DNA from 2 places in the Paenibacillus sp. Y859 genome. Region 2 is predicted to be linked to the other one. Evidence: predicted binding sites of a transcription regulator. Region 2 holds the regulator's gene; the other holds the start of a gene.
The links. The regulator LexA, encoded in region 2, represses DNA repair genes until DNA is damaged. The targets are predictions, from matches to a motif close to CGAACATATGTTCG.
Positions count from the first base shown of each region.

Region 1: a site for LexA is predicted at 1,965-1,978, ahead of addB (helicase-exonuclease AddAB subunit AddB). Genes of this name have one in related genera too.

Region 1 covers NZ_JBXCIZ010000002.1:193,562-208,796, forward strand. Annotated here, with positions in the region: gene AC1TO8_RS05735 (carbohydrate ABC transporter permease) at 1-839, shown strand, start outside; gene AC1TO8_RS05740 (carbohydrate ABC transporter permease) at 829-1,683, shown strand; gene addB (helicase-exonuclease AddAB subunit AddB) at 2,110-5,634, shown strand; gene addA (helicase-exonuclease AddAB subunit AddA) at 5,592-9,536, shown strand; gene AC1TO8_RS05755 (exonuclease SbcCD subunit D) at 9,561-10,742, shown strand; gene AC1TO8_RS05760 (AAA family ATPase) at 10,739-14,161, shown strand; gene AC1TO8_RS05765 (hypothetical protein) at 14,465-14,941, shown strand.
Region 2 covers NZ_JBXCIZ010000011.1:96,828-112,062, forward strand. Annotated here, with positions in the region: gene AC1TO8_RS18790 (FixH family protein) at 128-589, opposite strand; gene AC1TO8_RS18795 (HAD family hydrolase) at 686-1,480, opposite strand; gene AC1TO8_RS18800 (hypothetical protein) at 1,505-2,041, opposite strand; gene AC1TO8_RS18805 (DUF896 domain-containing protein) at 2,066-2,269, opposite strand; gene AC1TO8_RS18810 (LysM peptidoglycan-binding domain-containing protein) at 2,370-2,738, opposite strand; gene lexA (transcriptional repressor LexA) at 2,913-3,539, shown strand; gene AC1TO8_RS18820 (pentapeptide repeat-containing protein) at 3,640-4,293, shown strand; gene glnA (type I glutamate--ammonia ligase) at 5,056-6,384, opposite strand; gene AC1TO8_RS18830 (MerR family transcriptional regulator) at 6,420-6,830, opposite strand; gene AC1TO8_RS18835 (methionine gamma-lyase family protein) at 6,911-8,164, opposite strand; gene hflX (GTPase HflX) at 8,210-9,505, opposite strand; gene AC1TO8_RS18845 (AAA family ATPase) at 9,534-10,508, opposite strand; gene AC1TO8_RS18850 (YdcF family protein) at 10,564-11,223, opposite strand; gene AC1TO8_RS18855 (ribonuclease FAU-1 family protein) at 11,220-11,777, opposite strand; gene AC1TO8_RS18860 (transglycosylase domain-containing protein) at 12,044-14,644, opposite strand; gene hfq (RNA chaperone Hfq) at 14,768-15,007, opposite strand; gene miaA (tRNA (adenosine(37)-N6)-dimethylallyltransferase MiaA) at 15,048-15,235, opposite strand, start outside.

The sequences.
Region 1 (15,235 bases), on a different contig from region 2:
CAATACAGATTTTGGATGATCCTTTTAAGAACTTCAAAGATCTCCTCTTTGATAATGTCTCATTCAGAAAGTCTCTAATTAACACCGGGTTGCTCTGGATTGTCAACTTCGTTCCCCAGATCCTTCTCGCGCTATTGCTCACTGCGTGGTTCACGAACCAGCGTCTTAAAATTAAGGGACAAGGTGCTTTCAAAGTTCTGCTCTATATGCCTAATATTATCACAGCGGGTACAATTGCCGTTCTTTTTAGCACTCTGTTTGCCTATCCGATGGGTCCCATAAACAGTTTTTTTGAAATGATGGGATGGTCCGACGGCCCAATTTTCTTCCTGCAGGATAAGACGACAGCGCGGGGCATTGTGGCGTTCATCCAGTTCTGGATGTGGTATGGCAACACCATGATCATTCTGATCGCAGGCGTTATGGGTATAAATCCTGCACTCTTCGAGTCTGCGTCGATTGACGGCGCAAACGGAGTTCAGACCTTCTTCCGTATCACGCTGCCGAGTTTACGTACGATTTTGTTATTCACGCTGATTACATCGATGGTCGGTGGTTTGACCATGTTCGATATTCCGCAGCTCTTCCTTGCGGGCGGACCGGATGACTCCACGCTTACCACGTCCATGTTCATTTATGGGCAAGCCTTTAAGGGAAGCTATTTGTACAATCGCGCTGCAGCGGCCAGTATGATCATGTTCGTGATTTCAGCAATATTGTCTGGATTTGTGTTCTATTTAATGCGTGATCGCGACGCGGCAAAAATAAAAAAAATAGAAAAAATGCATAGAAAAGCCGCCAAGAGCAGCCAAAAGGGGGGCGTAGCACATGAACAATAATCAAAAAGGTGGAACCGTCACCCGTAAATTAAACAAGACGATTATCTATGTCGTCTGTATCTCTTTGGCGGTACTCAGTATCCTCCCGTTTTGGATCATGTTTGTGAACGCCACTCGCTCTACACCGGAAATTCAAAGCGGTATCTCACTGTTCCCTTCGACGCACTTGATGAGTAACCTGCGGGTGCTGCTCGACAAGAGCTTCGATCCCATTCAAGGGTTTATGAATTCTTTTGTTATCTCTGCTTCAGCAACCCTCTTAACGGTCTATTTCTCGTCCTTAGCGGCTTATGGACTTGTGACTTATAGCTGGAAGCTGCGTGGGCCATTCTTTACCTTTATTTTGTGCGTGATGATGATTCCTTCCCAGGCAAGTGCAATCGGATTCTATCAGTTCATGTATAAAATACATTGGACAAACAGCTTTCTTCCACTGATTCTGCCTGCGATTGCAGCGCCTGCGGTCGTGTTCTTTATGCGCCAATACCTGCTCGCTACGCTGTCGATAGAGATCGTGGAAGCGGCACGCGTAGACGGGTCCAGTGAATTCAGCACCTTTAACCGGATTATCATGCCGCTGATGGTGCCGGCAGTGGCGACGCAGGCTATCTTTGCCTTTGTGGCCAATTGGAACAACCTGTTCATGCCTCTGATTCTGCTGACACAGAAGGAGAAATATACGATGCCGATTATGGTCAGTCTACTTCGCGGTGATATTTACAGGACCGAGTTCGGATCGATCTACTTGGGGCTAGCCTTAACGGCTTTACCGCTGTTTGTGGTTTACTTCCTGTTATCCCGGTATATTATCGCGGGCGTAGCGCTCGGAGGCGTGAAAGAATAACCTCATGTTTGAGATTGAAGTAAAGTTGTTCACGAGATCGCTCATTTCGGAAGTTTGTAGAGATACAAACTTTCGAAATGAGCGATCTTATTTCTCCCTTTTGGAGTTCTTTATGAAATCCTACTTAAGAATGTCTTGAAGTAATGCTTCGGAGACATTCTTATTTGTCGTTTTTATAAAAACGATCATGATCATTGCGGATCCAATCTACTAACGATTAACGGATTATGAGTCGTAATAATCTAAAAAGTGGATTTTATCATAGATGTGAGCAGTGAAACCAAACGTACGTTCCTTTGAGTGGAGGGTATGTTATAATAGTAAGCGACTATTCTAATACAATTTAATAAGTCAGTTTATACGATGAATTGTCAATCTGAGTGCGACAAGACTTGACAATTCATCCTTATATAAAGGAGGCATCCCATGTCGGTTCAATTCCTTATAGGACGTTCGGGAAGCGGTAAAACTACGAATATATTGCAAGATATATCGGCACGAATTAGTAAGGAATCACAAGGTAATCCGATTATCCTAATCGTCCCAGAACAGGGTTCTTTTCAAGCTGAGCATGCGTTGGTGACATCTGGTTCGGTGAGAGGGATTGCGCGTGCGCAGGTGTTAAGCTTTCAGCGTCTGGCTTACCGGGTCATGCAAGAGACGGGTGGATCGGCGCGTGTTGGCATTAGTGAAGAAGGAAAAAGAATGTTGCTCTACAAGATCATACAAAGGCGTAAAGAAGAATTGAAGCTGTTCGGCCCATCGGGGGATCAAGTAGGTTTCGTGGGAAGACTAGGTCAACTCTACACGGAGATGAAGCGTTATTGTATCGATGCTACGAATGTATCAGAACAGCTCTCATTGATGAGATCTAATGGTTTGGGGACTCCGATCTTACGCGACAAGCTAGGAGATATCGAGACGCTTTATCGAGATTTCGAGCAAGAGTTATCTCCTTTATATATGGATAATGAAGATTATTTGATGACATTAGCGGGGGCTATTCCGAATTCTTCATACGTGAAGGGTGCGGATATTTGGATTGATGGTTTTCATGGATTCACACCTCAAGAATATACGGTGTTGCAGCAATTAATGTTATGCGCGTCATCTGTAACCATTGCACTTACGCTGGATAAAACTCTGGACCATGGCATGCTTCCACATGAGTTAGATTTATTTCATCCATCAGCCACAACGTATGTGAAGTTAAAAGGAATGGCTGCAGAATTAGGTGTGGAGTCATCGGATAGACTACTCAGCTCGGATAACCTCCCGAGATTTGAACATAGCCCAGAGCTTGCGCATCTCGAACGGGGATTTGATCGGCGAATTCCTTGGCGTGATTCTTCGCAACAAGAGCATCCTAAGTCTCACGGCATCTCTATTCACGCAGCCGTTAATCGACGTGCAGAAGTCGAGGGAGCACTGCGTGAAATGATTCGCCTCGTTCGTGAAGAAGGTGCTAGGTTCAGGGAAATGGCTATTTTTGTGCGACAATTGGGAGATTATGAGCCTATTATAGGTCCTCTTTGCCGCGATTATGACGTACCCTTTTTCCTCGATCAGAAGCGCAGTGAGCTACATCATCCCTTGGTAGAGTTTATACGTTCAGCACTTGATATTGTGAAAAGACGCTGGCGCTATGAAGATGTATTTCGCTGCATCAAGACGGATTTATTGCTGCCATTAGATGGCTCTCTTGATCGTAAAGATATGGATCGATTAGAGAATTACGTGCTAGCTTGTGGGATTCATGGCTACCGCTGGACAGATGGACGCCCATGGAGCGCAACTCCAAGTCTTTCACTTGAAGGTGATGACAACGTGGATCGAGAGAAGAAAGGCGAAGAGCTTCTTGAACTGATGGAGCGCTGTCGCGCAGCGATCTGTGGACCACTATTTACTTTTGAGAACAGATTGAAGAAAGCTAAGACTGCTCAAGATTTATGTACAGCCGTATATTTGTTGTTGGAAGAGGCGAATGTTCCGCAAAAGCTTGATCTTCTCAGTCATGAAGCTTTGGAAGCAGGTCAACCAGAGGCTGCCAAAGAGCATCGGCAACTATGGGGCGCCATTCTGGATATACTTGATCAAATGGTGGAATTAATGGGTGATGAGAACATTAGCTTCGATTTGTTTACGGGGATATTAGATACGGGCTTAACAGAGTTGAAATTATCCCTCGTTCCACCTTCCATCGATCAGATCTTAATTGGGAATATGGATAGAACACGTACTAGTGGTGTGAAATATACATTTCTGTTGGGCTTCAATGAAGGTGTTGTTCCTGCGATACTTCAGGAAGATGGCGTACTGACGGAACAGGAACGCCTGTTGTTATCGGATGCTGGAATGGAGCTAGCTCCAAGCATTTCACGTAAGCTTTTAGATGAAAGATTCTTGATCTACAATGCGTTAACTTCAGCTAGTCAACATATGTGGATATCTTATACGGCTTCTGATGAAGAGGGCAAAGTCCTCTTACCTTCGGAAGTGATTCGACATGTGAAGAAGATGTACCCATTCCTGAAAGAAGAGCCACTATTGGGGCAACCTCAGCGAGGACAAACCCTTGAAGAACAGCTAGACTTTGTAACGAATCCACAACAGACGTTGAGTCATTTAATTATACAGTTGCAAAAATGGAAGCGAGGTAGCGATATTCCTGACTTTTGGTGGGAAGCTTACAATTGGTATTTACAGCATGAGCAGTGGCGCGAACCTCTGTTCATGTTACTTCGCTCGTTATTTTATGTGAATGAAGCATTACCTTTGCGCTTAGACACGAGCCGCAAGTTGTATGGAGCCAAAATTCGTACAAGTGTATCAAGAATGGAGAGATTTGTTGCTTGTCCATTTTCACATTTTGCATCACATGGTTTAAAGCTAAAAGAACGTCAGATGTATCGACTAAAGGCGCCTGATATCGGTCAATTGTTTCACTCTGCACTTAGTGATATGGCCACGCAATTAAAGAATCGAAGCGTTAGTTGGGGGAGTCTAACACCTGAAGAATGCCGACTGGAAGCCGGTATTGCGGTAGATCGCTTAACACCCCTCTTGCAGGGAGAAATCTTATTGAGTTCCAAGCGCTATGGCTATATTTCAAGAAAATTAAAAAACATTGTCGGCAGAGCATCCATTATTCTTGGTGAACATGCTCGGAGAGGTAACTTTGAACCTATTGGGCTTGAACTTGATTTCGGTCCTGGGAAGACGCTACCTCCGCTTACTTTTCCACTGGAGAATGGCTCGATTATGGAAGTTGTCGGTCGGATTGACCGCGTAGATATGGCACAGACAGAGCAAGGGATGATGCTGAGAGTGATTGATTATAAGTCCAGCCAGAATGATCTCAAGCTACATGAGGTGTATTATGGTCTGTCTCTTCAATTGTTAACTTATCTCGACGTATTGTTGACATATTCAGAAGACTGGCTTGGGCAGGCAGCTATCCCAGCGGGAACATTGTATTTCCATGTGCATGATCCATTATTGCAATCTACGAATGGGATGAATGCGGAGCAAGCAGCAGATGAATTGCTTAAACGTTTCAAAATGAAGGGGCTTTTGCTCGCGGATCGCGACGTTATTGCACAGATGGATGCAACGTTAGATAAAGGACATTCTACGATTCTGCCCGTTGCTGTGAAAGCCGATGGAAGTTTCTATAGCAGTGCAGCTGTGGCAAGTACGGAACAATGGGGAAGTTTATTGTCATCTGTAAGGAACAATATTATGAAGATTGGAACGCGTATTACAGAAGGTGATGTAACAATTGAACCTTATCGGATTCAGAATGAGACGGCTTGCACATTTTGCTCTTATAAGCCGGTCTGTCATTTCGATGAAACGATTGAGGGAAGTCAATATCATATCATGGGTAAACCGAACAAAGCACAAGTATGGGACATGCTGTCCAAGACGCAAGGAGGAGATACACCGTGAGCGGACTAGTGAAGCCAGAGGGTAGTATGTGGAGCGATGATCAGTGGAAGGCCATTTCGCTTAGCGGTGATCATATTCTTGTAGCAGCGGCAGCGGGTTCAGGGAAAACAGCCGTGTTAGTAGAAAGAATTATTCGAAAAATTATGAATGAAGAAGAAGGATTTAGTGTTGATCGGCTACTCGTTGCAACGTTTACGAAGGCAGCAGCGGCTGAAATGCGTCAGCGGATTCGTGAAGCATTGGATAAGGAGCTTGAGAAAGAGCCAGATAACGAGCATCTGCGTCGTCAACTTGCCCTTCTAGGGAGAGCATCGATTACTACACTTCATTCGTTCTGTTTGGAAGTTATTCGTCGCTATTATCAGTGGATTCCCTTGGATCCAGGATTCCGCATACTGAATGTGAATGAAGCGGAATTGCTACGTCAGGAAATTCTGGAGCAATTATTTGAGGAAAAGTATGGTGAGGCAGAGGACGGTGGTATCTTTCTACGTCTTGCTGACTGGTTCAGCGGTGAACGTAGTGATGATGCTCTCTATCTTCTTGTTCAGAAGCTATATGACTTCTCTCGAAGTCACTCTTGGCCAGATGCTTGGTTACGTCAGATGGCGTCTAATTTCTCCATTTCTGATTCCTCAGAGCTTGATGATAGTCCTTGGGTTCACAGCATTGTTAAGGATGCCAATTTGTCTATTGCAGGGGCGGCAGGATTACTTCAACAAGCTATATCTTTAGCGATGTTACCTGGAGGACCAGCTCCTTATGTCGATAATTTACGAGATGATTTAGAAATGGTCGAATCCCTTCGAGAATGTCTAGAGGATTTTCCATGGAATGCTCTTTATGATGCCTTTCAAACGATTTCCTTCGGTAAGTTAAAGAGTTGCCGCAAAGATGAGACGGACCCTGTTCTACAGGATCGTGTCAAGGAACTGAGGGACAATGTTAAGAAAATACTGAATGAACTTAAAAATTCCTTGTTCGGTCGCTCGGCAGAAGCTTTCCTGTCAGAGCTGCATGAGGTTGCTCCAGTGATGGAGGAATTATCTGAGGTTGTCATTCTGTTCGGTCAGCGTTATCAAGCAGAGAAGAAGTCACGTGGACTCGTCGATTTCAGTGATCTGGAGCATTACTGTTTACAGATCCTACGACATCCGGATTCTTCTATGGATCATCTCCTTCCCTCAGATGCCGCCATTGAATATAAAAGCCACTTCGATGAGGTGTTATTGGATGAATATCAAGATACCAATAGCGTACAGGAGGACATCGTAAGGCTGATTTCCAGAGATGCACCTGGGAATCGCTTTATGGTTGGGGATGTGAAACAAAGTATTTATCGGTTTCGCCTAGCAGATCCAGGACTTTTTCTAGATAAATACGGCAGATACGGCGTGGATGAGAATGAAGGAATAGTGATCGACCTTGCTCGGAATTTTCGTAGTAGACGTCAAGTGTTGGATGCAGCCAATGTATTGTTCCGACAAATAATGAATGAAAGTGTAGCGGAGATCACTTATAACGAACGTGCTGAATTAGTATATGGAGCATCATTTCCTAGCAGTTCAGACGGTGCAGAGGAGTCTACTTATACGCCAGAGCTTCTCTTGATTGATCGCGGGAATGGCGGTAGATCAGGTGAAGACGAAGCTTCAGAGAATGAAGAGAACTCCCTTCTTCAAGAAGGCGAGTGGGTGGAGATGGAGACTGCTCAACTCGAAGCACGTGCCATTGCTGCGAAGATCAAAGAAATGACAGGTGAAACTGGGGAACCGTTATTTATTTATGATAAAGAATTAAAAATGATGCGACCTATTGTTCATGGCGATATAGTAATCCTTTTACGTTCTGCTTATATTTGGGGACCATTGTTTATGGAAGAACTTCGTCAACAGGGTATTTCTGCTGATGGGGAACAGAATCAAGGTTACTTTCAGGCTACTGAAGTTGAGATTATGTTGTCCTTGTTGCAAGTGGTAGATAATCCGCTGCAAGATATTCCGCTTGCGAGCGTCCTTCGTTCACCGATTGTTGGTCTAACAGAGGAAGAATTAGCTGAGGTTCGCTTGTGTGCGACTGGATCATTCTATGAGGCTGTGAGAGCAGCAGCGGAGATCAATTCGGAAGATGGAGGTTCTTCTAAACTAAGATTCAAATTACGTGATTTCCTTCTTAAAATGGAGGGGTGGCGTAATGAAGCGCGTCGTGGCAGTCTAGGAGACCTGATATGGCATATATACAGGGAGACTGGCTATATGGACTGGGTAGGCGGACTTCCTGGCGGAGGGCATCGTCAGAACAATTTAACGGCACTATACGATAGAGCTGTTCAATATGAACAGACTACAGCATCTAGGGGTTTGTTTCGCTTCTTGACCTTTATCGCTAGACTTCGTGACCATGGTTCGGATTTAGGTAGTCCAGGGGGATCAGACAAGCAAGATAATGCCGTAAGAATCATGACAATTCATAAAAGTAAAGGTCTGGAATTCCCAGTCGTTTTCTTAGCGGGCATTGCCAAGACTTTCAATCAGCAGGATTTGAGTTCTTCTTTTCTGATGCATAAAGATTTGGGATTTGGGCCGAAGTTCGTGGATCAAGAGATGCGAGTCAGTTATCCAACTTTACCGAATCTCGCGATTCGTCGTCGCTCACAGCAAGAACTGCTGGCTGAGGAGATGCGAGTGCTGTATGTAGGACTAACTCGTCCTAAAGAGAAATTGATACTAGTAGGGACGGCTAAGGATCTCGCTAAAAAGGTATTAGCATGGACCCAGGTTCAGGCACATCAACCCTATATGCTTCCTGATTATGTGCTATCGAGGGGGCGTAGCTATTTGGATTGGATTGGGCCGGCCTTAATTCGTCATCCTGATGCAGAGCTTTTAAGACAGATCGGTGGCGTTACAGAGCCTCCTGCGCCTGCTTTGAACGACGATCCTTCTGTATGGAGTATATCCGTTCTTTCAGCAGATGAACTTTCGCAAGATGTCATACTGGGTGTAGATGGAGAGAAAGAGATTTCGCAGAATCGTAAGCTTAAATTGCAAGCCATATTGAAAAGAGAATCAATACCGCTGTCGTCCATCGAGGCTAGCGATGAACTGCCCACTACTGGCTCGAATGGCATCGAGAGTAAGCTGGAGTGGCAATATCCATATGCGATAGCTAGTACGCTGTCAGCTAAAACATCGGTTACAGAGATGAAGAAGATTCTCTCTATGCAGGAACTTCCGTCTTTGGATTGGATGGAGGAGAAGAATAATCAACAAGATTCAACATTACAGCTTCGTCGACCTAAATTTATGGAGAAGAAAAGCATGAGTCCCACGGAGCGGGGAACCGTCTACCATACGCTTATGCAGCATATTCCATTGCATACAGGTGCAGTAGATTCTGCGATAGTAGGAGAAACACTCCAACGGCTTACCGAATTGCAGATTGTCACGAAGGAACAGGCGGAGATGATCACTGTAGAGGAAGTGGCTGCTATGTTTCAAAGTGATATTGGAGCAAGGCTGCTTGCTGCGGATTGGGTAGAACGGGAAATGCCTTTCAGTTACGCGCTTTCTGCAGTTGAAGCGCATCAAGGACTAAATATCGTAAAGAAATTATCTGCGCCTGATGAACAGGAATCTTCGGTGACTGCTAGACAGTTGGAGAATGAAACGGTGTTAATTCAAGGTGTTGTGGATTGTATTTTCAGAGATAATGGCAAGTTGATTCTTGTTGATTATAAGACGGATCGTGTTCTGGAACAGCGAGGTGGGGTAGAGCCTTTGGTGGAGCAGTATCGCTTTCAACTAGAACTTTACGGTAAAGCGTTAGAGGACATTATGGGTGAGCCAATTAGTGAGATGTGGCTGTACTTCTTCGATGGGTCGCATTGGGCAAAGGTTTAGGGGATATCAGAGGGGAGAGATGATATGCGTATATTGCATACCGGCGATTGGCACTTCGGACGTTCATTGGAGGGGCGCAGTCGCATGAAAGAGCAAGAGGATTTCGTAGATGAGTTAGTACGGATGGCAGATGATCAGCAAGCGGATCTTATTTTAATGGCTGGGGATGTGTATGATTCTGTTAATCCACCTGCTGCGGCAGAGCAACTTTTCTATGAGGCCGCTGCAAGGTTAAGTGCGGGTGGAAGACCGCTTGTCGTCATTGCCGGCAATCATGATCAACCTGAGCGAGTGTCATCTGTGTCACCGTTAGTGACTCGACAAGGCATTACGTTAGTTGGTATGCCCAGCGTGAATGCTGTGACGGTCCATGCCGCTCGTACAGGGGAAATTGCCAAAATTGCTGCGCTACCCTATCCTTCTGAAGCCAGACTGAATGAATTGCTAGTAGTGGAAGGGAACGAAGATGATTTGCGTCAAGCATATAGCGCTCGTGTCGGCCAATTAATGGGCATGCTAGCTCGTGAATTCACTCCGAGTACGATTAACTTGGCGATGAGCCATATTTACGTCTTAGGCGGTGTAGAATCAGACTCTGAGCGTCCTATACAGGTTGGGGGTGCTTATACTGTCGATCCATCGGCACTTTCAATAGGCGCGCAATATACGGCCCTTGGTCATCTCCATAGATCTCAAGCTGTGAAAGGGGAAGGAATGATTCGTTACAGCGGCTCCCCACTTGCCTATAGTTTCTCAGAGGCTGGTCAAGCGAAATCGGTCACGATGCTAGATATATCACCTGGGGGACAGCCGATTCTTGAAGAATTGTTCCTCTCTTGTGGCAGACCTTTAGTTCGATGGAAAGCTAAGGGAGGGCTCGAAGAAGTACATCGCTGGTTAGATGAGGGATTAGATGCTCATGCATTTATTGATTTGGAAATATCGCTTAATGATGCGTTATCACTTGGTGAAATACAGAGACTGCGTAAGAGTCGTGAAGGATTAGTACATATCCGTCCCATCTACCCAGAGATGGAGGTTATGGAAATGGAAATAGAACGTTCGCGATTGCCATTACACGAAATATTCCGTAAGTTCTATCAGCGGCAAACAGGGGGAGCGGAGCCTGATGATGGGCTTGTACAATTGTTCCTCGAGCTTGTTGATGAGAATTCTACCGTTCAGGAAGAAGGGGATGCAACATGAAGCCGATCACACTGAAACTGGCTGGACTGCAGAGCTATCGTGAAATGCAACAGATTGATTTCGATGATCTTACGCAGATGGGGTTATTCGGTATTTTTGGTCCTACAGGCAGTGGTAAATCAACTCTGCTTGATGCGATAACACTGTCTTTATATGGAAAAGTGGAGAGGGCAGTCAACGGAACACAGGGAATTATGAATCACTCGGAAGATTCGTTGTTTGTCTCCTTTACTTTTGAATTGAATTCCTCCGAAGGGGCACAGCGATATCGAGTTGAACGGCGCTTTAAGAGATCTAATGAATTATCGATCAGCAACACTATTAGCCGATTTATTGAGGTTACTCCAGATGGGGATGTGGTGCTTGCGGATAAGTTGGCAGACGTTACTCGCTGTGTTGAAGACAAGATTGGACTTAAGATGGATGATTTCACACGTGCAGTTGTTCTTCCGCAAGGGAAATTTGCTGAGTTCTTGTCTTTAAAAGGGACTGAAAGAAGGCAAATGTTGCAACGATTATTTCACTTGGAACAGTATGGTGATCAATTGGGCCAGAAGCTTAGCCGTCGTGTGAAGGAGAATGAAGCGACTCTGAGAAATATCGAGGCAGAACAGCAAGGGTTGGGGAACGCTGGCAAGGAGGTCCTTGAAGAAGCTAAGAAGCAACTATCAGAAGCAGTGCTTCATGCGGAAGCTTCTCGACGCAAACTTCATGAAATTACAATCCAAGCAGAGCAATTGTCAAAAGTATGGGAATGGCAACTGGAGCGTAGTCGTAGACAAGAACAGTTGTTACAGCTTTCATCATTGGAGAAAGAAGTAAAGGATTTGGAAGATAAGCTATCCAAAGCAAGTGCTGCCCAGCATTTAATGCCTTTACTTACTCAGATGCAGGAGAGCAAACAGGAATATCTGAACCGTGAGACGCAGGCTGCATCATTACATGGTAAAGCACAAGAAGCAGAACGAGTATTACTTCGCGCAATGGAAGCGGATGATGTAGCTAAGCTTATATTATCTTCAGAAGAACCCAAGTTGCTCATTAGACAGGATCAGCTGGTTCAAGCTGTGAAACTTCAGCAGGAGCGAGATACTCTTCGTAGTGAGTGTCAAGATCTTGATGCGAAGAAAGCGAATGTTGTGAGAACGCAGTCTGAGCTCCATGAACAACTTCTGAAAGAGAAGGAACTTCTTAATAAAGGGCAGAAAAGGCAGGCTGAATTGCAGGAAAGCTTGAAGCCCCTGGAGACAAGGTCACAGGAGCGGGAGTTAATTCACAAAGCGATACAACGTAGGCATATTATTCAATCGAGTGACGAGCAACAACAAATCGTATCGAATGAATACGACCAACAAGGGAAAAAACTCGCTGAAATGAGCTCCAAGTTAAGTAGCTTTGAGCGGGAGTTGTTGAACAATGCGTCGAATAATGCTCTTTTCATAGAGAGGCTGACTTCCCATGTATCTGTCATCATTGGACAGGAAAAAGCGGTTAATCAGGATATCCGAAGGCTCTCGGCAGAAGAGGCGGAGTTACATGAGGAGATAAAGAGCCTTGAGACGCATGCTCTATCATTGAGCTTGGCTACACAGTTGCAAACAGGACAGCCTTGCCCTGTGTGTGGATCAGAACATCATCCGCATCCAGTAGAAATAACAGATGGTTCAGAGAAACTGACCATTCAGACAGAGCAAATGGCGTGTCTTCGAAAGGTACACTTACAGCTTCAAGAGCTTCGGTTAAAGCTTCATCAGCTTATGATGGAGGGTCGAACATTAATGGAGCAAGCTGGTGCTGTATTACCTGAACAGGATGAGCCGCAAACAGTGACAGGAATGGAAGTATCTGAAGTGAGTGATAGTGAAGTTGCATTTTTCTCACTGGCATACTGGAGAGATAGAATTAAACAGATGGAAGAGACATCTCAAGAGTTGATAAGACAGACTTTAGCCCTAAGGCAGGAGAACGTTGAAATGAAGCAGAGTGATGGCATGCTTCAACAGCAACATATGAGATATATAGCAGAGGTAGATGCTCTAAGAAATATTCATACTGAAACGAAATTTAAACTTGACCGTGTAACAACTGAATTAACCAAGTTACATCAAGCGTGGGTGGAACAATTTCCTGAAGTTCCTCTGATGGAGATTGAACAGAAATTTGAACTTATGCAAAAGAAAGACGCTGAAGCTGAGACCCTCAAGGAACGGATTGAGATCAGTATTCCTTTTCTGGAAGGCAAGTTGCTAGCGGTTCAGTCGATAGAACAACAACTAGGAGAGCTAGACAAAGCTCATATTCAATGGAATACACAGTGGCAGGGTAAGCGTGAATTGCTGATTGAGAAAGAGGAACGTCTTCTTGCCTACGTTGGTGATAATTCAGCCGAAAGCTTACTTGGGGAATGTATTCAGCAACTCAAGAACTTAAGGGCAACAGCGGAACAATCTCAGAAAGAACGACGTACCGCTGAGGATGCGAAGCATGAAGCGATCAAAGTTGCTGTTATAGCACAGCAGGCTGTTGATTCCGCTGTGGAACATTATAAGGCTGCATTAAGTCGATGGGAGCAAATGCTAGCATCTTCCATATTATCTAGTGCAGAAGAAGTTGTGGCATGTTGTTTACAGCGAGAAGAAGAGATGAAATATGCGGATGTTGTTACAGCACACCGTGAGAATGAGCGAGAAGTGACGTTGCAGCTTGCATATGTTGAGGACAAGCTCTCGGGGATTGTATTAACCGAAGAGGAATGGGATATCTGCAAAGCTACATTGGATGAATGCCGAAATACAGATGAAGCAGCGATCCAACACAAGGCTAGAGCAGAACGTGATTTGGAAGATGTTATAGATCGACACTCTAGATGGATGCAATTAGAGAATATACGTGTAGAGCGTCAGACTCAGGGAGAGCAACTATCCAAGCTACAATCTTGTTTACGGGGGAATGCCTTTGTGGAATATATCGCGGAGGAACAGTTGATGCAGGTCAGTCAGGCTGCTTCGCAACGTCTTCTTTTTCTCACTAGACAACGCTACGCTCTGGAAGTAGATTCAGGAGGCGGTTTCGTTATTCGTGATGATGCTAACGGAGGGACCCGCCGACCGGTATCCACGTTATCTGGTGGTGAGACATTCCTAACATCGTTGTCTTTAGCGCTCGCACTATCCGCTCAAATTCAATTACGTGGTCAATACCCGTTGCAATTCTTCTTCTTGGATGAAGGTTTCGGTACGTTAGATCCAGATCTGCTCGAGATGGTGATCACTTCACTAGAACGCCTTCACAGCGATCATCTATCCGTAGGTATTATAAGCCACGTTCCCGAACTTAGAGCACGATTGCCTCGTAAATTAGTCGTACTACCAGCTGAGAATGCTGGAGGGGGATCACGACTTGTGATGGAAAATATGTAAAACATCAACTTATGTGATACTCATCACAGTAACAGCAACAAGGTGTTGTTATAATACAGTTAATAACCGACATCTCTTAAGAAGTACCTCGGCGGACTTATGGAATGGAATGTTACTATTCCTTAACATAGGTCCGTACGTTAAGCAGCTTATGCTAGCTGACTAGGTACTTCTTCTTTTTTTGTCTTTTTTTAAATATAAGCAAGTACAAGTATAAGCTTCAATTAATATTATTAGTATCCATTCGCCTAGACCTGAATATGATGACAGTAGATCATGGAACATTTAGGAGGAATAGAGCGGATGGAAAAAGTTGAAGCTAAGCAAATATGTCATCACCACATGCATCGTTATGTGAGAGTCGTCATACTGGATGGAAGAACTTTCGATGGGTTTATAGAAAATATGGACGATGAGCATCTCTACTTAGCTGTACCGGTTGGTCATGAAATGCATCATGAACAAATGCACCACGAACACATGGAGAACGCTAGTTACCATGAGAACAATGCTGCACCCGTTGGAAGTTATGGGCACCAGCCTCAACTCCAACCAACAAGTCACGGACCAAATCAAGGTTATGGAAGTCAGCAAAGCTGTGGGTGTGGTAGTCACTCTTGGGGTTCTGATGGATATCCAGGTTTGGATGGACGCGGATTTATCCCTGGCTACTATCCGGGGCCTGGATTTGGTTACAATCCATATGGAAGACGGCGGTTTAATCGAGCCGTCTTACCATTGGCGTTGCTAACAACACTTACTTTGCTTCCTTTTTTTTAATAATATCATTTCGAATGTAGCAAACAACAGACCTGGAAGAATCCTGGTCTGTTGTTTGCTTATTTTTAGTATAATAGCAAGCATTCCTGAGGAAATAGTGAACCTTTTTGCAACTAAAGTTGTCTACTGTAGGTGATTTTCTTATATTTTCGCTAAACAGGACACTATCTTTGAAAAAAGACGGTATAGCGGTTTCTACTTGATACTCTATTCCTGCCCTCGAGTTATTGGTAAGGAAAGTTATCACATGGTATATTTAATAAGATTTAGCTATAAATATTAATTTGATTTGGT
Region 2 (15,235 bases):
CGTCCGTGTTTCCATATAGTTTCAATCTACTTTAGCTTAACCATAATAATCATTATAATTTGCGCAAAACCCCATTCTCCAATAATGGAAAACAGGGTTATTCAATCTCAGTTAAAATATTTCGACCTTATTCAGTAACCACTAATTCTTTCTTAGGCATCGAATGCATAGCCCCAACCGTGACATGAGAGATGACGTTATATGTATCTGCTTGATCCAAGCTTGTCTCCAATACATATTTGCCTTCACCTGCATGTGTAGCTTCAAGTTCAGTATGTATACCACCTTCAGTTGAAGGAACGAATTCTATTAATACTTTATCTGCATCCGTTACATTTTTATCATTTTGCGTCACTAGAACCTCAATCATAACCTTGTCATTCACTTTAACCTGTTCAGCTTGAATGCTTAATTCAACTAGAATAGGCATAAATGAATCATCGTTCCCCATATTCATTCCCTTGCGATTACTTCCTTCACTATTGCAGCCTATGATGACTATGAAAGACATAATAATAACTACCAAGCTGATTCGATTGCTTAATCTCACATGCTCCCAACCTTTCAAAATATAATTAAATAAGCTCATTTCACTACATTTCAAGATGTTGTGACATTAATCATATTAACATAAAAAAGCCTCTTCGTCTGCTGTTGAAGCAGGGAAAAGGCTTTTTGTGTCGATTTATGAGAGTCTCTCAATAATCTTATGCAACTCTGACAAATGCTCTATCTCAAAGTCTGGTGTAATCTCAGGATCTGTCGGTCGGTCTGTACGATTGATCCATACTGTTTGGATGCCAGCTGCAAGGCCGCCACGGATATCTGTCGTTAATTTATCGCCTACCATGAGCGCTTCGTCATTGTTCACTTCAAGTATAGATAACGCGTGATTAAATATAGACACATCGGGCTTACCTATACCAAAGCTTCCAGAAATCACAATTCCATCAAAATAAGGAGCCAACTCCGGAACCCCATCCAGCTTCTCTTGTTGCAATGCCGGACAACCATTCGTTAGTAGAAGCAATTTCACTTGTCCGCGCAATTCCTTAAGCACATGAAATGTTTCGTCATACACATGCGGACGAGAACGTCTTTCTGCAGCGAATTGGTCAGAAAGTTCAAGAGCTAAATTGTCATCATCTATACCCATTTTCAAAAGACCACGTTGCCATGCATCTTTACGGTACACCTTAACTATTTGTTCTAACTGTCGAAATTCAGATTGTTCCCCTGCAGTAAAATTCGCCCACAGCCCTTCAAAAGGATTGATACCGATCTTAGTAGTGAAAGGAAATGTATCATACGATTCATATAATGCCCTCGCTTCACTTCGAACGGCTTCTTCAAGCGCAACATGATCGATGCCTGAAACTTCAGCAGCCCTCTTACATGTAGCTTCAAAAGACTCCAACACACTGCGTTCATCCCACAACAGAGTATCATCCAAGTCAAAAATAACAGCTTTTATCGACATATCTCTAACTCTCTCCCTCACCCATTACTTTTCAATAGGAATATTGTTATCCTTCGCAAATCGTTCCAAACCTTCACCCATCGCCTTAGTATCGTACCGATTAATTAGACGAGTGAACACCCAATTAGCTCCCTTAGCTTTCGGCTCAATGACAACCGATCCCCTATTAACTTTAATTTTAGCTATACTGGATGCAGTTAATGTACGAACTCGACTTAGCTTTGTCGTTTGTAAATTATCTTTATTTACTTGTAAGTAAGGACGTCTCAAGTAAAGTATGACCGCCAATGCGATATAAGCGATCGTGACAACCCATGTCATTACTGGACTAGTAGTTGCTGTTTGTTCTTGTTCGGGCAATGTACTCGATGCCCATCCAAGAAGTGCATATAATATAGCTAACATGATCAGAACAATAGGAAACACATATTTACGCCCTTTATATGTATCGCCGTTCACGATGACACCATGCTTAATCATACCTGATTGACCTTGTTTCTTGCGTTGCTTATTAAGCTCTGTTCGATTCTTTTGAACCATTCTCTCCCAAGAACGTGACATACTTTAGCCTCCTAATGATGTGGATTATTGTAATCTATCCTTTACCGATTCCGTGTCTTCCTCTACGAATTCAATGGAATCCAATTGATCTCGAACATTTCTACGAATGTTCTGAAGGTACATCTCACGAAGAGCAACCCGTTCTTGCAATTCATCCTCCGTTAGACCCTCAGTTTTCTTCTTACGGGCAAGTTCGTTAATCCGTTCTATCACGTTGTCAATATCCATAAAACTGTCCTCCATTCATAAATATCAGTATTAACTTTGACATGATAAAAAGAGCTTGTCAAGGAGTTCACCCCACCAAGCTCTATAGATGTAATAATATTTAATATACGGGCAGCTTCAGTACCTCTCCAGCCATGATATTACCACTCGTTAATCCATTTAATTGTTTCAGTTTTTTAATATAAACCCGTGTATCCATATTCGTTGGTTTCTCTTGAACAGCAACACTCCAAAGTGTATCTCCATACAGTACGATAACATTCTTCTCGACTCGCTCTTCCTCAGCAGAATTAGCAAAGGCCTGAATCATTCCAGAGGAACCTACAGCTACTATTAGTAACAGCCAAATTGATATCTTAACAAATGAACGTGGTACTATCGATTTCACCCGATCTCTCCATAAATATGTATGTGTGTTTCTTTCATTCGTAGTTTTGTAAATACTCTCATAAGTACTGTATCTCAACATAATAAACTCATCTCCCAAACGTTTGTTCTTGTTATTAAAATCACTATAACACGAACACTTGTTTTGTTCAACACTTTTTAGAACAAATGTTCTGAAAAGTTTAGAACCTACGTTTGTGCGAACGGTAGTTCTATGTTATAATTTCACAAAGTAACTTTAATGAGGTGGAACAATATGTCTAAGGTATCTAGCCGACAACAAGCAATAATAGAATTCATACGTAGCGAAGTACGCACTAAGGGATATCCACCATCTGTGCGGGAGATCGGAGAAGCGGTTGGATTAGCTTCTAGTTCAACTGTTCATGGACACTTGGACCGTCTAGAGAAGAAAGGTCTTATTCGGAGGGATCCAACTAAACCGCGCGCAATTGAAATATTAGGTCAGGATGATTCCGAGAACCAACATCAGTTTAGTCATACTGTAGCTCGTGTTCCCGTTGTTGGGAAGGTGACTGCGGGTGTTCCCATTACGGCAACAGAGAATATAGAAGATTATTTCCCTCTACCACAACATTTTGTAGGTGATGAGAAGGTATTCATGCTCAACGTAATGGGTGATAGTATGATTGAAGTCGGAATACATGATGGGGATATGGTCATTGTTCGCCAACAGCAAACGGCTAATAATGGTGATATCGTCGTTGCCATGACTGAAGAAGATGAAGCCACGGTCAAGACTTTTTACAAAGAGAAAGACCATATTAGGCTTCAACCGGAGAATCCAACATATCCACCTTTACGTTTGAATCATGTTACGATCCTTGGTAAAGTTGTTGGTCTCTTCCGTGACATTCACTGAACTCGTACATTGCCATTATTAATCATGATAACTATTAGAAAAGGATACGGTTGCTTATCATGCGCTGTATCCTTTTCTTTGTATAAGGAGAATTTAACATATGAGTAAGAAGAAAACTTTAAAAATTGAATTACCTAAAATATCTCAAGCAATGACGGACCTCCCCTCTCTATCATTAGATATACAATCCGAGGATTGTATCGAACGAGGTGTGTTCCAGGATTGCTCTTTAGATAGTAAAACGCTTCAGCGAGTGACATTCGATGAGGTTATTTTTAGAAATGTAGACTTTTCTCAATCATCATTCATGTACCTCGAACTGACCGACGTCATCTTTGATAACTGTGATCTTTCTAATACAGATTTCAGCAATGCAAGCATACACAGAACAGAATTCAGAAATTGTAAACTCATTGGATTAGATTTATCAGAAACTACACTTCGAAACGTTCTATTTCAACACTGCTTAGGGGATTTTGCAAATTTCCGTTTTTCCAATATGAAATCGGTTAACATGGAAGACTGCTCCCTTTCTAGCTCAGATTATTGTTATTCTACTTTAGAACATGTGAATTTTCACAGAACTAATCTTGATCAATCTCAATTCTCTGGCTCAAAGCATAAAGGAATAGACTTCAGCACCTGTGAGTTTTCTTCCTTAAGTATCAACCTAGAGGATTTAAAGAATTGCATTATTTCTAAAGAACAAGCTTATGTATTTGCAGGCTTATTAGGTCTGGTGATTAACCAGTAGGATTAGGCGGGTTAGATCAGATATGCACCTTTTCTTTTTCCTTAATAAGTCTCCTTCAGTCAAATTCGCAAATTGCTCACACCCACACTGTTCCTTTATTAACTTTATAAGCATGAGCTAGCAAATACCCTAGCTGATGGGGATCACTTATTTCAGGAGATACACAATGAGCGATCAAATATTAAGTCAAGTATTAGAAGAACTGAAACAAATGAATTCTCGGATAGGTAGTTCAACATAATATTAATCACGTTCAAATATAATCTCGCCCTTATGGGCTTTTCTTTTTACCAGAAAACAGAACATACGTTTCATCTCCAGAGTTTCTACATAGAAAATGGCTCAACACTACAATCATCACTTGACTACTTACTATCGCGCTATAGAACAACACCAACTGACGTGTGGTATAAAGCCTGCGCTTTCGCAGGAATATGACAACCACCTCAACAAGTAGGTAGGAAGAATGTCTCCTGCTGATTCCGCGGTCTTAAGTTCCTAATAAGTGGGATTGGGTCGGGTGAAGTGGAGAAGTACGAAGCAGCAAAGATGACGGAATTGTCCTGAAGAAGCGATAGCGTTCGCCAACAAGCTTTCCGTTGGAAAGCTACTTCGGAAGCCTATGCTTTGCCCTCTGATTTCAACCGCTATAGCGGTATATAATCAAGAAATCAGAGGGCAACAGCGATCGTAAGGACAATCCCCACCATATGCCCCAAAAATAAAAACCCCCGAAGCTTAGAGCCTCAAGGGTTTCACGGATTAGTACATCGTCATATATTGATCAAGTTCCCATTGATGAACTCGTGTGCGGTACATATCCCATTCAATTTCTTTCAACTCATAGAAGTAAGCAAGGGCATGATCTCCGAGTGCGGAGGTAATCACTTCACTGCGGATCATCTCATTCAAAGCTTCCTTCAAATCTGCAGGTAAGCTTGGAATTCCCTCTTCAATCCGCTCTTCTTCTGACATGACATATATATTACGGTCAACTGGAGCAGGCAATTCAAGCTCATTCTTGATTCCGTCCAGTCCAGCTTTCAACATAACAGCAAGAGCTAGATATGGATTAGCTGCTGGATCCGGGTTACGTACTTCCACACGTGTACTAAGACCACGTGAAGCAGGAATACGAATCATTGGGCTACGGTTGCTACCAGACCAAGCTACATAACACGGAGCTTCGTATCCAGGTACAAGACGTTTATATGAATTCACAGTTGAGTTGGTGATGGCTGCAAAAGCACGTGCATGCTTTAGAATACCTGCCATATAATAACGTGCTGTACTGCTCAACCCTAATTCATCGGTCTCATCGTAGAATGCATTCTCTTTGCCATTGAATAGAGATTGGTGACAGTGCATACCCGATCCACTCACTCCATAAAGCGGCTTAGGCATAAAGGTTGCATGAAGCCCATGTTCGCGTGCGATCGTCTTGACGACCAGTTTAAACGTCTGAATCTGATCAGCGGCTTTAACAGCATCTTCGTATTTGAAGTCAATCTCATGTTGTCCAGGCGCAACTTCATGATGTGATGCTTCAACTTCGAAGCCCATTTCTTCAAGAGTTAGAACGATCTCACGTCGACAGTTCTCACCAAGATCCAAAGGTGCAAGATCGAAATATCCAGCTTTATCATTTAGCTCCATCGTTGGATTACCTTGTGCATCTGTTTTGAATAAGAAAAATTCAGGTTCTGGACCCACTTTCATGGACGAATAACCCATTTCTTCCGCTTCTCTCAAACAACGTTTCAAGATACCACGTGGGTCCCCAGCAAATGGAGTTCCGTCAGGCATATAGATGTCACAAATTAAACGAGCAACACGCTCTTCCGCTACCCATGGGAATACCACCCAAGTATCAAGATCGGGATATAAATACATATCTGATTCTTCAATCCGCGCGTAACCTTCAATCGAAGATCCGTCGAACATCATTAAGTTATCTACAGCTTTCTTGAGCTGACTTACAGGAATCTCCACATTCTTGATTGATCCTAGCAAATCAGTAAATTGTAAACGAATAAATCTTACGTTCTGTTCCTTAGCCATTTTAAGGATTGCTTCTTTGGTATAACCCACAGTACCCTCGCCCTTCGCAAATAGAATATTATACATTATTTATCAAAAAATCGGGATAATTCTCCTTTAATTAAGGAGCCTCGACCCGGTCTCCTATTTTCTGAAAGTTCTTGCTTAAGATCACGATGAAGTTGTGAATCATATAATCCTCCACGTTTAATTCCAGTATCGAGTGTAATGACTGTAGCCTCATCAGATTCCTTCGTAAAGGGCTTCATGACTTGCTTCATGCCCGCGATATTAACACCTTTCTCAATAAGCGCCTTAATCTCAAGCAATCTTCCCACGTCATTAAAAGAAAACAACCGTTGATTACCAGCTGTGCGAGCTGGAACGATCAATTCATGTTCTTCATAGTAACGAATCTGTCGTGCAGATAAATCAGTCAGTTTCATTACGATACCAATTGGGAATAATGCCATATTCCTACGAATATCATCACCCATGATTCATCAACCTTCCAGTGATCTAATATCTATCATTCTACATACCGCATTTTCTAGTGTCAATAGAATGTCAGGTAAGCTCACACAAGTTTTTTATCGATCATCATTTGTAGTGCCTTAAGCACCCCGTACTTCACATGAGCGTAGGTCAATCCACCCTGCATATAAGCAATATAAGGTTCTCTAATAGGTGCATCTGCTGATAATTCCAAGCTTCCACCTTGAATAAATGTACCGGCAGCCATAATAACAGGATGTTCATACCCAGGCATCTCCCATGGCTCAGGAACGACATAACTATCTACCGCTGCAGCACGCTGAATACCTTGAACAAATGCGATTAAATGCTCTGGTCCTGTAAAAGAAATCGCCTGAATGAGATCCGTTCGCTTCTCGTTCCAAGCTGGTTTCGTAACAAATCCAAATTTCTCAAACATAGCCGCAGCAAATACACTACCTTTAATAGCCTGTCCTACAATAGTAGGGGCCAAGAATAGGCCTTGATAAATCCCTCGTGTCGTTCCCATCATCGCTCCTACCTCACTACCAATTCCCGGTGCGGTCAGACGATAAGATGCTTGATCTACATATTCTCTCTTGCCACAAATATATCCACCCGTCTCCGCTATGCCACCACCAGGGTTCTTGATTAAAGATCCTGCTATTAGGTCGGCACCCACATCTGTTGGTTCATATTCTTCTGTAAATTCTCCATAGCAGTTATCAACAAATACAATGAGTTCTGGATTAATCGCCTTGACACGTCGAACCATTTCCCCAATTTGCTCCACCGAGAATGAGGCACGCCAATCATATCCCCTAGAACGTTGGATTCCAATCACTTTGGTTGATGCTGTTATCCCTTTCTCAACAGCATCCCAATCCACACTCTCATCCTCTAACAATGCGGCTTCTCTATATGTAATCCCGAAATCTAATAAGGAACCCAAACCATCGCCCGCTGCACCTATAACCTTATGAAGCGTATCATAAGGCCGTCCTGTAATATAAAATAATTCATCACCTGGGCGTAACACACCAAATAAAGCTGTCGAAATAGTATGAGTACCCGATGCAAAATGAGGCCGAACAAGTGCTGCTTCAGCCCCAAATACATCTGCATATACTAAATCTAAAACTTCGCGACCACGATCATTATAGGCATAACCTGTAGAGCCAGCGAAATGATAATCGCTGACTTTATGGGTTTGGAATGCATCAATCACTTTCCACTGATTCAAATCCACTATGCGATCAACTGCTTGCACCTGATCTTTAATCTGTTCTTCCACCGAAATCATATACTGTTCCAATTCTTCCGTAAATCTTGCCATTTCTTTTCAATTCTCCCTTGCTGTCTTCATTCTCTTCTAGTTACTTCACTTTAATGTCTCAATATATTCTTGTAGCAAATAGCCTTCTCTCTCATAATCGGCCTTATGAAGCAGAACCGTATAGAGTGAATCACTACCATCGAACTCCTGATCAGTGACCTCACCAACACGATACAAGAGTGACACTATATCTCCACGATTTGCAGGAATACGAAAAGTTAAAGTATCCCCCTTCAGAGTCGTCTGAATCGCATCACGTATCGCTAATAAATCCGTTTCATCGAACGCACTAATCTTTAAATACCCTTCACCCGAATTCAGCATTTGCAGTTGTTCCGGTGTACAAGCATCCTTCTTATTATAGAGAACGATTTGTGGTTTGTTCGATGCCCCTAAATCTTCAAGGATAGATTGAACGACAGCCATCTGATCTTCTCTCATATCGGATGACGCATCCACCACATGAAGGATCAATGTTGCCTCATTCACTTCCTCCAACGTAGAACGAAACGCTGCAATCAGGTCATGGGGTAAATTCTGAATGAATCCTACAGTATCCGTAAGTACGACTTCCTTACCAGTAGGTAATTCTAACACACGTGAGGTAGGATCTAAAGTAGCGAACAATTGATCTTGAATATATACGTCAGCATCCGTTAATTGTTTGAGCAAGGTAGATTTACCCGCATTCGTATAACCAACAAGTGCGACTTGAACCACTTCACTTTTCTTTCTACGTTCGCGATACAGCTTGCGATGACGGGTAATCTCATCTAATTGATGCTTCAAATCATCTACACGACCTCGTATATGGCGTCTGTCCGTTTCTAGTTTACTTTCTCCCGGCCCTCTAGTCCCAATACCGCCACCTAGACGTGAAAGATTCTGACCCTGCCCGGATAGACGTGGCAGTAGATAAGTTAACTGTGCCAGTTCAACCTGAATAATACCCTCACGCGTATTCGCTCTTTGGGCAAAAATATCAAGGATCAACTGCGTCCTGTCGATAATTTTAGCATCTAACATTTCTTCTAAATGCCGAACCTGTGCTCCGGATAGCTCATGGTCAAATATAGCTGTATTGGCGTCATTCTCCTCCATAATCATCCGAAGTTCATCTACTTTACCTTTACCAATGAAAAATTTAGGATCCTTTTTGGCAAGATTCTGACTTAGGGAATCCACCACTTCTACACCTGCTGTTTCGGCTAATTGAATTAATTCATGTAAAGAATGCTCTGGGTCGATTCCTTTTCTTTTTACCTCATCTGTCACTAGACTTACTAGGACTGCACGTGCTTGTATTTCCGCTTCTGTATCAAACGTGATGGTGTTTGCCATAAATTTAATTGCCCCTTTATCTGCTAAATCATAGATTGAACCTGAAATCTTCCGTACGTAAAGTCATCAACTCTTGCTTGCCTGGGTTACTGTTCTCATATTGATTCAAAAGCCTTACAGCATGATTTCGAATCGACTTCTCAATCATATTACGAACATATCTTGCATTACTAAACGCATGTAAACCTTCCGTCTTCTCTAGTACAATATGTTGCCTTAATTTTAGTATCGCCTGTGGCATTAGAATATAATCTCTATCTTTTGCCATAAGTTCTGAGATCTGAATGAGTTGATCCACCGTATAATCAGAGAAATCGACCTGTATTGGGAATCTCGAAGGAAGCCCAGGATTGGTCTGCAAAAAGGTATCCATCTCATCGCAATATCCAGCAAGGATAAGAATAAATTGGTTCTTTTGGTCTTCCATTGATTTTACTAATGTATCGATCGCCTCTTTACCGAAGTCCTTTTCCCCGCCACGAGCCAAGCTATACGCCTCATCAATAAAAAGAATGCCACCTAAAGCCTTTTTCACGAGATCTCTCGTCTTCTGAGCCGTATGACCAATGTATTCACCAACTAAATCCGCACGCTCAACTTCAATTAAATGCCCTTTAGTTAGCACACCCATCTTCTGAAATAGTTTAGCTATAATTCTCGCAACGGTTGTCTTTCCTGTTCCGGGGTTCCCTTTAAAAATCATATGATAGACTTGAGAACCACTTGCCAATCCCGCATCTGCACGCATAACCGCCACCTGAAGCAACGCAAAAATTTCAAAAACCAACTCTTTGATGTTATCCAAACCCACAAGTTGTTCCAGATCTCGCTGAATTTCTTGGTATAACCCTTGTTCAGGGGTTACTTTTGGAACCTTGGGGTTCTCGCGATCAGACACCACTTTAGTCAGCACAGGTGCATCCTGGCTACGTAAAACAACATTGATTTGTCTAGATGGTCTGCCATCAGCCTTGCCGTTTGATGCGACGACACGCCCGCTCATGCATCCATCACCTCATTATCTACTGGGATGATATCTCTATTCAATGTATTCTACTTTACTTGGGGTTATTAACAGATTTCAACGATTTAAACCCAAGCTTTAACAAACATTCATCTAGCTTCCACTTTGAATATGCCAGAATCTCTCTGCTCTTATGATAAGACATCGAAAGAACCTTCGAATCCGTCGTTGACAGTAAAGGATGAGCGTAATCCAAATGTTCTGCTATTTCGAATGCACGCATCCCATGGTATGTATGTGTAATAATGATTGCTGAGGACCATCCATGCTGATTCATAATTAGTTGGCTAAATTTCAAATTCTCCAATGTACTCGTTGCCTCATTCTCCATCATAATGACTTCATCGGATACACCATGATCTAGTAAATATTGGCGCATACCTTCAGCTTCAGTGAAATTGAATTCAGGCTGGTCCAGTCCCCCACTTACGATAAACCAATCAAACTTACCTTCATTATACTGCTTTAGTCCATGATCCAGTCTTTCCTTAAGACTAGGGCTCGGCACATCGCCCCACATAGAAGAACCAAGGATGATACCAACTTCCGCAGATTGACTCGCATCAGATGATTGCACAGAATTAATCTTCCATAATGCATAGCCTGACCACATTAGAATCAAGAAGAAGATTACGGCAATCGTGATAACAATCCTCTTGAACCCATTCATATTTCTACTATGATTCCGAATCATGAATTCCTCCTGAACTCATCGTTCTCAAACAATTGTTTACGATGTTCTAATGACATCAAGAAGTAAGGGAATTTCTGATTATCAATCTCATCCAATAGGTTCTTTGCTGTTGATACAGCTAATCGATAATCCTCTTCTGTAATATCTTTTCGTCGCAATGCATCATCCAACTCGTCTTCATCTAGAAGGAATACTTCACCATTTCGAAGCACGACAACATCTAAATACAAATCATCAAACCAAGGTACGCCTTGATCGGTAACTCCTTGTATTTTGCATGTATCAATATACCATTGAATAATTTCTTCTCGCTCATCAAACATAGCAGTGACAATATAATGACTGTTCTTTGGATAATATTGTAGCCAAGAATATCCCTTATCAGCAATCCGACACGTGTGTTTGCCATACGTTTTCCATAGCGGTTCCTTCAGATTATAAATGGTATACAACGTAATATAGCCTGTAAACCTGTCGGATTCTACATACCGGCAGGTAAAGCGGCGGCGTGAGATTCTTCGCCAGTTCGCACGATCTCCAAATTTACGTTTCATGGAAATTTCCCTCTCCAACTATGTTAGCTACAGCTTATCACATATGTGATTCACACTCAAAAAAGAGCCATACTATTCAAACCGTCTCTTTTAGAGGTTGTTCAAAAAGTCATCTTTTATAGCTTAATTATACAGCATACCACCATATGTCCTACTCTGAAAAGAAAAAATCCTGACGGAAATCTTACCGTCAGGATCATGTGTCACTATTTGCATATCATATTACTGATAGTGCGAGTTAAAAAGATAACTTATTAAACTTCCTCTTATGGAGATGTCGTCTCTGGAATTACGTAATCACCTATAGTAGTATCACGGCCTCGATCTTGAGATGTCGTTTCCCCAACACCTCCTCCTTCCGGATCAACAGGAGTTACCTCCTCAGCGGGTGGAATGATTTCACCCTCATTCACAGGTGGCGTTTCGACGCCAGGACCACCATTCCCATTGCCGTGTCCATTGCCGTGTCCATTACCGTTGCCGTTGCCATTTCCGTTGCCATTACCATTACCATTACCGTTGCCGTTCTCATTTCCATTACCGTGTCCGTTCCCATTGCCATTCTCGTTTCCGTTACCGTTATCTGGTTGTTGATCAACGTCTGGTAGCTCGGGAAGCTCCTCGATAGGTTCTTCAGGCGCGGTCACGATCTGAACAATATTAGATTTCTCTGATTCCACGTTATCATCTGCGAGAAATGCTGTAACGTAATATTCGTAAGAAAGTCCTTCGATCGTGTCGAAATCCTCTACACCACTTGATGATGTAGCTTCCACAACTATTCTAAAATCTGCCTCGGAAGATTCTTTACGGTACAGACGATACTGAACATTACTATCTTCTATACCATTCCAATTCAGCGACACAATTTGTGTATTCGGATCATATGAGCCATTTAATCCTGTAACTACCAGAGCCATCTCTGGTTCTGGTTCGGGTATTGGCTCTTTCGCCTTTTCAGGAGCCGAGAAACTTAACGGATCGAACCCTTGCACCGCCTGTTCCATCACTTTTCCCCAAAAGGTTGAAGCTACAGAACTGCCCTTCTTGAGCATATGTGTTGCATCAGGTTGGTCATATCCCATCCACACTGCTGCAGTGAGTTCAGGTGTGTAACCTACAAACCACACATCACGGTTACCACTATTCCCCTTAATACCACTCTGAGTTGTGCCTGTTTTCCCTGCAACCGGTCTACTTATTGCTGCTCTTTTACCCGTACCACTAACTACAACATTCTGCAACATTTCTGTCATTTGAGAAGAAGTGTCCTTACTCATCACTTCTTTACCATTCTGCTTACGCTCATATTTAACTTTATCTTTACTATCCTTAATGATTTTGATTGAATAAGCTTCATTCAAAATGCCATCATTCGCGAATGCGCTAAAAGCCTGAGCCATCTCTAGCGTATTGGTACCTGAATTAAGACCACCCAGCGCTAAAGACAAGTTCTTATCTTCTGGCTCTAACGTTATTCCTAATTTCTGTGCAAACTTAAAGCCGGTATTCACACCTATTTCATTCAATAACCATACAACCGGTATATTCTCGGAGGTCTTTATCGCATCAGACATACTGATCGTTTCCGAATATCCACTCAAGTTACGTGGACAGTAATTACCGAAACATTGCTTCATGTTACTAAGTAGTGAAGTACTACTATATTCTCCAGATTCTAGTGCTGGCGCATAAGAAACTATTGGTTTAATTACCGATCCCGGTTGTCTTCGACTGCCCGTAACGCGACTAAATCCCTTCCGTTCATAATCTCTGCCACCCATGAGAGCCACGATAGCCCCACTCTGATTATTCATAATAACCATAGAAGCCTGCACCTGAATATTATCCGGGCTCTTCTCGAAATTATCGCTATCGGCGAACTCTTTTTCAATAACCTTCTGCGCATTCGTGTCCATTGTCGTATAAATCTTATATCCACCGACGTTCAGGTCATCTTGCGTTAATCCGGTCATTTCTTCAGCCTCACTCATCACATAATCAATGAAGGCTAAATACTGTTGCTTCTTCGCAGGCGGAGTGTAGTCATACACTACATTCTTTGCTTCTTCTCGCTCTGCACTCGTAATATATCCTTGCTCCTCCATCAACAGTAACACTACAGAGCGACGCTCCATAGACAACTCTGGATTTCGTAAAGGATTATATTTCGTTGGCCCTTTTGGCATTGCCGCCAAAGTTGCCATTTGCCAGATCTCCAAATCATTCAAATTCTTCTTGCCAAAATAATACTCTGATGCAGCCTTGATCCCATATCTTTGACCACCGAAATTGATCCGATTAAGATACATCGTAATAATCTCATCTTTAGACATCTTACGTTCTAACGTCATCGCAATCGACATTTCGGTTGCTTTACGGAAGAATGTCTTCTCACGTGTCAGAAATATATTTTTGGCGAGCTGCTGAGTAATCGTACTACCACCCTCAACCATAGACCTTGCCATAACATCTTTCACGGCTGCACGGCCAATGGACCAAATGTCCACTCCACTATGCTCCAAGAAACGTTTATCCTCCGTTGCGATAAAGGCATCCTTTAATAGCTGAGGGATTTGATCACTCTCAACAGGGTCGCTTTGCTGAATAGATAATTCGTACATCAAGCTCCCATTACGATCATACAATTTCGAGCTTTCATTCGGGATAAGCTTATCCTTATTTTCCATATATAACTTCTCACCACTTAAGGTGATATATAGAAATCCTGCTAATGCGCAAAACACGGCAATCGCTATTGTAAAAAACAAGCTCCAAAAAATCTTCTTCTTGGATATCTTTCTCTTGTTTTTCTTCTTGGGCTGATCTGTATTTGTATTCGCCCTAGTAGGTCGTTTATGAACCATTGTAATTCCCCCCTTGACTCCTTCATTCTAGTACTGGAATGAAAAGAACAACCCTTAGTAGGTTGCTCAGTCTATTTCCTATTCATTTAAACGTAATAACACTCCAAAAGGTTTCACAATGACTTATCCCACAGTGGGAGGTTCTTGCATCAATGAAACATTACGTTGCGGTGTAATCGTTGATATCGCATGTTTGAACAGCATTTGTTGACGACCTTCACTATCCACAACAACCGTGAAATTATCGAATGCTTTGATCGTACCTCTGATTTGAAAACCGTTAACCAAAAATATGGTAACAGAAATGCTCTCTTTACGTAGTTGATTTAGAAAAGTATCTTGGATGTTGATGGATTTGTTCATAAAACGTTCCCCCAATGTTTCATTTATTTTTCTTTGTTAACTATTCCCTATTTGAAAGAAGCTTTCCTGCTATTATATCATGAATCTGGGCGAAGTTCTCGGAAAAGTTTTCTTTGTCCGTTACATCCACCCATGAAATATCTTTCATATGGCGGAACCAAGACAACTGCCTCTTTGCAAATCTCCGCGTATCCCGCTTCAATAACGTGATCGTATCTTCCCATGTCA